Linked DNA regions of Tistrella bauzanensis. The protein of the gene in region 1 interacts with the protein of each later gene in a pairwise test. Links are inferred from orthologs where the notes say so. Each region holds a gene or a part of one and is shown on either strand. Other genes may lie near its edges. The genes, in order: IEW15_RS03830 and ndk.

Region 1 (3,233 bases):
TCACCAGTTCGCGCAACAGCTTCGTGAACACCTTGGCGCGCTTCTTATCCTGCGCGGCCTTGCGGTGCATGATGTTCTTGAATTGTGAATGACCAGCCATCTGCCGTTCAAACCTCGTCAGCCCGGCGTCCGGAACGCGGTGAGACCCGAAACGCGGTGATGCACATGGCGCCCCCGACGCACCGCAGCCCGCAAGGGGCGACGCCAGGGGCGCTTCCGACGGCTTCGATAGCAGGAATTCGCGCCGGATGCACCCCTTCAGACGACCCGGTCATGCGGCGATGCCCCCGCGTCGCGCCAGCTTGGCCGCCCCACCCGGATCAGCCCCCTCGCCCGGATCAGCCGACGGCGTCGGCGGCCGCACCCGTCAGATGCAGGTTCATCAGGCTCTCGGGCATCGGCTCCGCCCCCGGCCAGGCCGGGCTCAACCGCCCACCCACCCTGAGCGGGCTGATCGAACGGGCAAGGCCGGTCGCGTCGTCGGTTTCGATCAGCGAGCCGCAGATCGTGGCCGGACCGTTGGCGGGCAGCAGCTTCTGGCCACGCATCTTGCGGGTGAACCGGTCCAGCGAGGCCGCCTTGTCCATGCCGATGACGCTGTCATAATCGCCGCACATGCCGGCATCGCACTGAAAGGCGGTGCCGCCCGGCAGAACCTGATGATCGGCGGTCGGCACATGGGTGTGGGTGCCGATGACCGCGGTCACCTGCCCGTCCAGATAATGACCATAGGCCATCTTCTCGCTGGTCGCCTCGCCATGCAGGTCGACGAAAATCGCCGACACGATACCGCCCAGCGGATAATCGCGCAGCACGGGCGCCAGGGCCCGGAACGGATCATCGAGCGTTTCCATGAACAGGCTGCACATCACATTCGCCACCACCACCCGGCGGCCATCGGGCAGGGTCGCCATGGTGGCGCCGCGCCCCGGCGTGCCGGGCGGGAAATTCAGCGGCCGCAACAGGCGCTGGTCCTGGTCGACCCAGCCCTGGATCTCGCGCTGGTCCCAGACGTGGTTGCCGGTGGTGAGGATATCGACGCCGGCGGCATAGAAGCTTTCGCAGATCTTGGGCGTGATGCCGAAGCCCGAGGCCGCGTTCTCCCCGTTGACGATCAGCAGATCGACGCCGAGTGCCGCCCTGATGGTCGTGGCATGATCGATCACCGCCTGCCGGCCGGTCCGCCCGACCACATCGCCAAGAAAGAGTATCCGCACCGTTCAGCCTTTCCGTGTGTTGAGCTTGTCGTCATGTTTCACGTTCGTCGCGGCGCCCGATGCGCCGCTCAGGACCGGTCGGGCCGCATCAGTCCCCGATCGGTCAGTACCAGATCCAGCGGCCGGTCGAACATGCCCCGGGGCACCGCATCGACGACCTGTTCGGCAAAGGCCACGCCCACGGTGACCGGCGGCAGCCCCGCCGCTTCGGCACGCGCGATGGTGCGGTCGTAAAAGCCGCCCCCCTGCCCCAGCCTGTGCCCGCCCCGATCCACCGCCACCAGCGGCATCAGCAGCAGATCCGGCATCACCGTCGGGCCCGCGGCCGGGATCGGGATCCCGAAGGCACCGATGGTCAGGGCCATCTCCGGCCGCCAGGCGCGGAAGTCGAGCGGCATGTCGGGCGCGTTCACGACCGGCAACGCCATGGCGGCACCCAGCCGGCCGGCCAAAGCCCGCATCAGTGGCAGCACGTCGATCTCGCCGCCTGCCGCGACATAACCCGCCACGATGCGCGGCCGGGCGGATTGGGACCGGGCGGGCACGATGTCCGCCAGGGCATCGGCCAGGGTGCCGGCCTGTGCCGCAAGCGCGCTGGCTGCCTCAAATCCCCGTGCGGCCGAAGCCTCGCGCCGCACCCGGCGCAATTCCCGGCGCAAGACGCCTTTCAGGGCGGCAAGTGCCACATCCGGATCGGGGGCAATCGGCTGCGTCAGATCGTGGCTCCGCAAAAGCAATTCGCCCCGGCTGCGGGTCCGCAACCAGGGTCGATCAGGGTCGTCAATCGGGCGGACGGGGAACCGGCACTTTCGTTGGCGGTTAAAAATCCACATGGACCCGCTTGAGCAGGTGGGCGCCGTTTCCTCCGTCGTTTGGTCCGGGCAGAACCGGTCCGGACTAGCCGGCCGGTGCCCTGTCCGCTCGACGGAGAGGGACAGCTCCCTCATGTAGATGGTATCGGTCCCTGGGATTTAGGTTGCCTGACGTGAAGGCCAGATCCCGTCCTGACCTTCATTTAGAGTTTCTCAAGCCGGGTTGCAATAGCCTCGATGCGTCCGGCGAAATCGTCGAGCGCGCGGGCCAGCGTCGCATCGACCTCGGCGGCCGAGCGATCGGCGCTGCGGCGCATCTTGTCGACCTCGATCCGCGCCCGGTACAGGCCCTGCTCCGACTCGTTCGCCTGATCGGCCAGCAGCAGGGCCGCCATCAGCATCACACGCGCATCAACCGCGACCGGCCGGTCGCCGGTGACCTGGCGGACCTTGTCTTCAAGCTTGTGGGCCAGCGCCCGGACACTGTCTTCCTGGCCCTCGCCGCAGGCCAGCGTGAACGCCCGGCCCAGAATGCGTACCTCGACTTCGGCCATCGCGCCTGTGTCTCCGATCCGGTTGAGGTCAGCGGTCATCGAGCGCACGACCAATTGCGTTGATCGCCCTATCGATCTCCTGCCCGGCCATGTGGCCGCGGGCATCGGCCCGGCCGCGGGCGTCCTGCGCCGCGGCCAGGGCCTGCTGCAATGCCGACCGCTCGGCCGCCAGCGTCTCGATTTCGGCCCGCAAAGCCTCGATCTGCGCACCGGCAGCGCCGGCCGCCGCCGTCTCACCGGCATGACGCGCCTGGGTGACGCGTTCCGATGCCTTGCGGCTTGCGGCATCGAGGCGGGCGAGCGCGCTCGACAGACGCTGCCATGCCAATTCCATATTCGCCATCGGTCCGGCCACCATCGACTTTGGGAAGGATATACAAAGATACAGATATCTGCGGTAAACAGACGCACGCAAATGACAACATGGTGTCGCACGGCTGGTTGCGGAACCGGCGAACATGATCGGCCGGTATCGACGGGCCAAGATAGGAACTGCCACCGCTCGCCGTCAATGACCCGCGATCGGCCTGTGGTCGGGGAATGGCGGCCCTGCATGCCCGGGTGGAACGACGGCACCCACGGCACGGAGCCTTGCGGAAATAGGCGGTTGACGGGGCGGTGACGGCCCGCCATCTTTGCGCCGCACGGCG
Region 2 (3,212 bases), on another replicon or contig:
TCGTCCTGATCGATGCGCAGATTGATCCCGCGCAGCACCGGCGGCGCGTCGCCATAGCCCAATGTCACATCGTCGATCGCGAGCAGCGGCGGTGCCAGTGTTTCCGGTGAGGGAAACGAGAACGCCACCTCATAGGCGCGCGGCGGTGCATCGGCCGATCCCAGCCGCTCCAGCGCCTTCACCCGGCTCTGGGCCTGGGCGGCCTTGGTCGCTTTGGCGCGGAAGCGGTCGATGAAGGCCTGCAGCTTCTTGCGCTCCGCCTCCACCCGCACGACCGCCTTGGCGGCATGCTCGCGGCGTTCCGCCCGCTGGCGCAGGAACTGGTCGAAATTGCCGCGATACGCCACCAGCTTGCCGCCATCGACATGGGCGATGCGATCGGTGACGGCGTTCAGCAGATCGCGATCATGGCTGACCACGATCAGCGTGCCGGGATAGGTCGCCAGATGGCTCTCCAGCCACATCGTGGCTTCGAGATCCAGATGGTTGGTGGGTTCGTCCAGCAGCAGCACATCGGCATTGGCGAACAAGGTCCGGGCCAGCGCGATCCGCATCCGCCAGCCGCCTGAGAAGCTGGAGCAGGCCGCGGCCTGCATGGCCTCGTTGAAGCCCAGCCCCGACAGGATGCGGGCGGCCCGCGACGGCTCGGCATGGGCGCCGATTTCCGCCAGACGCGCATGGATCTCCGCCTGCGCCATGCCGTCATGCGCCTCTTCGGCGACGACCAGCCTGGCCAGCAGCTCCGACCGTTCCGGCAGCGCGCCCAGAACATGCTCGACCGCGCTGTCGGCGCCGCCGGGCGCCTCCTGGGCGACCGATGCCATGCGGGCGCCGGGGCGCAGCACGATCGATCCGGCATCCGGACTGATCTCGCCACGGATCAGGCGCAGCAGCGTCGATTTGCCAGCACCGTTCGGGCCGACAAGACCAAGCTTCTGGCCTTCGGAGATGGCAAGTGTCGCACCCTCGAACAGCGGGCGACCCTCGATGCGATAGACGAGATCATTGATGTGCAGCATGCGCGATCACATAGCATGACGGAGAGCCTCTGTCACGAGCCTGCAGAGGCCTCATATTGCATTGCGACAGGGGCGTCACGGAGCGGTGGTTGCCGCGCGGCCGGGAAACCGTTATAAGCCCGCTCGATCGCGGCTTTTCAATCCCCGGCGGCTCCGAACGGGCCCAGGCCCCGAACGAGTGTGACGGGGAGGAACCGCGGAGACCCGTCGGCGCAGCCCGCCCGTCATCGATCGGCCGCGCCGTTTCCTCCTGCATCGTAGAAACGAGTTCGAGACAATGGCCACCGAGCGCACCCTGTCGATCATCAAGCCCGACGCCACCCGCCGCAACCTGACCGGCCAGATCAACGCCCGCTTCGAGGGCCGCGGTCTGCGCATCGTGGCGCAGAAGCGCCTGCAACTGACCAAGGCGCAGGCCGAGGGCTTCTATGCCGTGCATGCCGAGCGCCCCTTCTTCAACGATCTGGTCAGCTTCATGATCTCGGGTCCGGTGGTCGTGCAGGTGCTGGAAGGCGACAACGCGGTTGCCGCCAACCGCGAGATCATGGGCGCCACCAACCCGGCCAATGCCGCCGAGGGCACCATCCGCAAGGATTTCGCCGAGTCGATCGAGGCGAATTCGGTGCACGGTTCGGATTCGGCCGAGAACGCCGCCAACGAGATCGCCTATTTCTTCGCCCAGACCGAAATCGTCGGCTGATCGGCCTCGCGCCGGTTTCAGCGCCGATATGAAGACGGGCCGTCCGGTATCATCCCGGACGGCCCGTTTTCTTTGGTCTGTCGCGGGTTCGTTCCATGGTGGGTTTGTTCTGTGGTGGCGGGGCGCCGTGTCAGCCGATCGCCGGCGGCGAGATCAGCACCGCGTTCACCGCCACAGCGGGGCCTGAATACCGGGTGCGGCCGTCATCGCCAAGGCTGACATGGCCGGCTGCCGCCCAGCGCAGCGCCGCCGGATAGATGCGGTGCTCGGCGGTATGGATGCGGCGCGCCAGGCTGGCCGCATCGTCATTCGGCTGAACCGGTACCGCCGCCTGAATGACGATCGGCCCGGCATCCATTTCCGGCACGACATAATGGACCGTCACGCCGGTGACCCGCACACCGGCGGCCAGCGCGTCATCGATCGCATGGGCCCCCTTGAAGGCGGGCAGGAGCGAGGGATGGATGTTGAGCATCCGGCCGGTCCAGGCCTCGACGAAGGGCGCGGTCAGGATGCGCATGAAGCCTGCAAGGCAGACAAGCTGGATGCCACGGGCGCGCAGCGCCTCGTCGAGCGCCGCGTCGAAGCCGGCGCGGTCGTGGAAGTGCTTGTGCTCGATGACGATCGCCTCGATGCCGGCTGCCGCCGCCCGATCCAGCCCCTTGACGCCCGGCCGGTTCGAGATCACCAGCCGGATGCGGGCAGGGTGGTCGGGGTCGGCCGCGACCGCGTCGATCAATGCCTGAAGATTGCTGCCCGATCCTGAAATCAGGACGGCGACGTCACGCTTGGCCATGCGGTCTCCATATGATCGATCACGACCAGGGCGTCGCCCGTGGCGCGCGGTGCCAGCCGCCCGATGACGCCAGCGGTCTCGCCCGCGGCGGCCAGCCCGGCGATCACCGCATCGGCATCGGCGGCCGCGACCACCACGATCATGCCGATGCCGCAGTTGAAGGTGCGGGCCAGTTCATGGCCGGTCAGACCACCGGTCGCGGCCAGCCAGCCGAAGACCGGCGGCAGGGTCCAGGCGGCGGCGTCCAGATCGGCGCCGACGCCATCCGGCAGCACGCGCGGAATGTTTTCAAGCAGGCCGCCGCCGGTGATGTGGGCCAGGGCCTTCACGCGGCCGGCGCGGATTTCCGGCATCAGCGCCTTCACATAGATCCGGGTCGGCGTCAGCAGCGCCTCGCCCAGGCTCGTGGCCGTGGTCTCGAACGGTGCCGGGGCCGCATAGTCGAAGCCGCCATCGGCGACCAGCTTGCGGACCAGGGAATAGCCGTTCGAATGCACGCCGGACGACGCCATGCCGATGACCACGTCACCGGCGCCGACATCGGCGCGTGGCAGCAGGGTGCCGCGTTCGGCGGCACCCACCGAGAAACCGGCCAGATCGTAATCGCTGCCGGCATACAGCCCCGGCATCTCGGCGGTCTCGCCGCCGACCAGCGCGCAGCCAGCCTGGGCGCAGCCTTCGGCGATACCCTCGACCA

The links.
Region 2: the proteins of IEW15_RS03830 (region 1) and ndk interact in binary tests that used the Escherichia coli proteins (3 or more experiments, as listed by UniProt). The link is inferred for Tistrella bauzanensis from one-to-one orthologs.

What each region holds. Positions count from the first base shown.
Region 1 is NZ_BMDZ01000005.1:70,215-73,447, forward strand. Bases 118-3,034 are described here. They hold IEW15_RS03830 (5-formyltetrahydrofolate cyclo-ligase), read right to left. Parts: upstream 1,949-3,034; coding sequence 1,286-1,948; downstream 118-1,285. Other genes in these bases: IEW15_RS03825 (TIGR00282 family metallophosphoesterase), read right to left, coding at 339-1,217; IEW15_RS03840 (cell division protein ZapA), read right to left, coding at 2,233-2,583; IEW15_RS03845 (hypothetical protein), read right to left, coding at 2,612-2,926. Also shown: IEW15_RS03820 (YebC/PmpR family DNA-binding transcriptional regulator), read right to left, coding at 1-100. UniProt on the Escherichia coli protein: Involved in the removal of 5-formyltetrahydrofolate.
Region 2 is NZ_BMDZ01000076.1:6,224-9,435, forward strand. What follows is about bases 112-3,007. They hold ndk (nucleoside-diphosphate kinase), read left to right. Parts: upstream 112-1,296; coding sequence 1,297-1,719; downstream 1,720-3,007. Other genes in these bases: IEW15_RS21735 (ABC-F family ATP-binding cassette domain-containing protein), read right to left, coding at 112-1,019; purN (phosphoribosylglycinamide formyltransferase), read right to left, coding at 1,850-2,515; purM (phosphoribosylformylglycinamidine cyclo-ligase), read right to left, coding at 2,488-3,007. In the rest of the region: more of IEW15_RS21735, read right to left, coding at 1-111; more of purM, read right to left, coding at 3,008-3,212. UniProt on the Escherichia coli protein: Major role in the synthesis of nucleoside triphosphates other than ATP. The ATP gamma phosphate is transferred to the NDP beta phosphate via a ping-pong mechanism, using a phosphorylated active-site intermediate.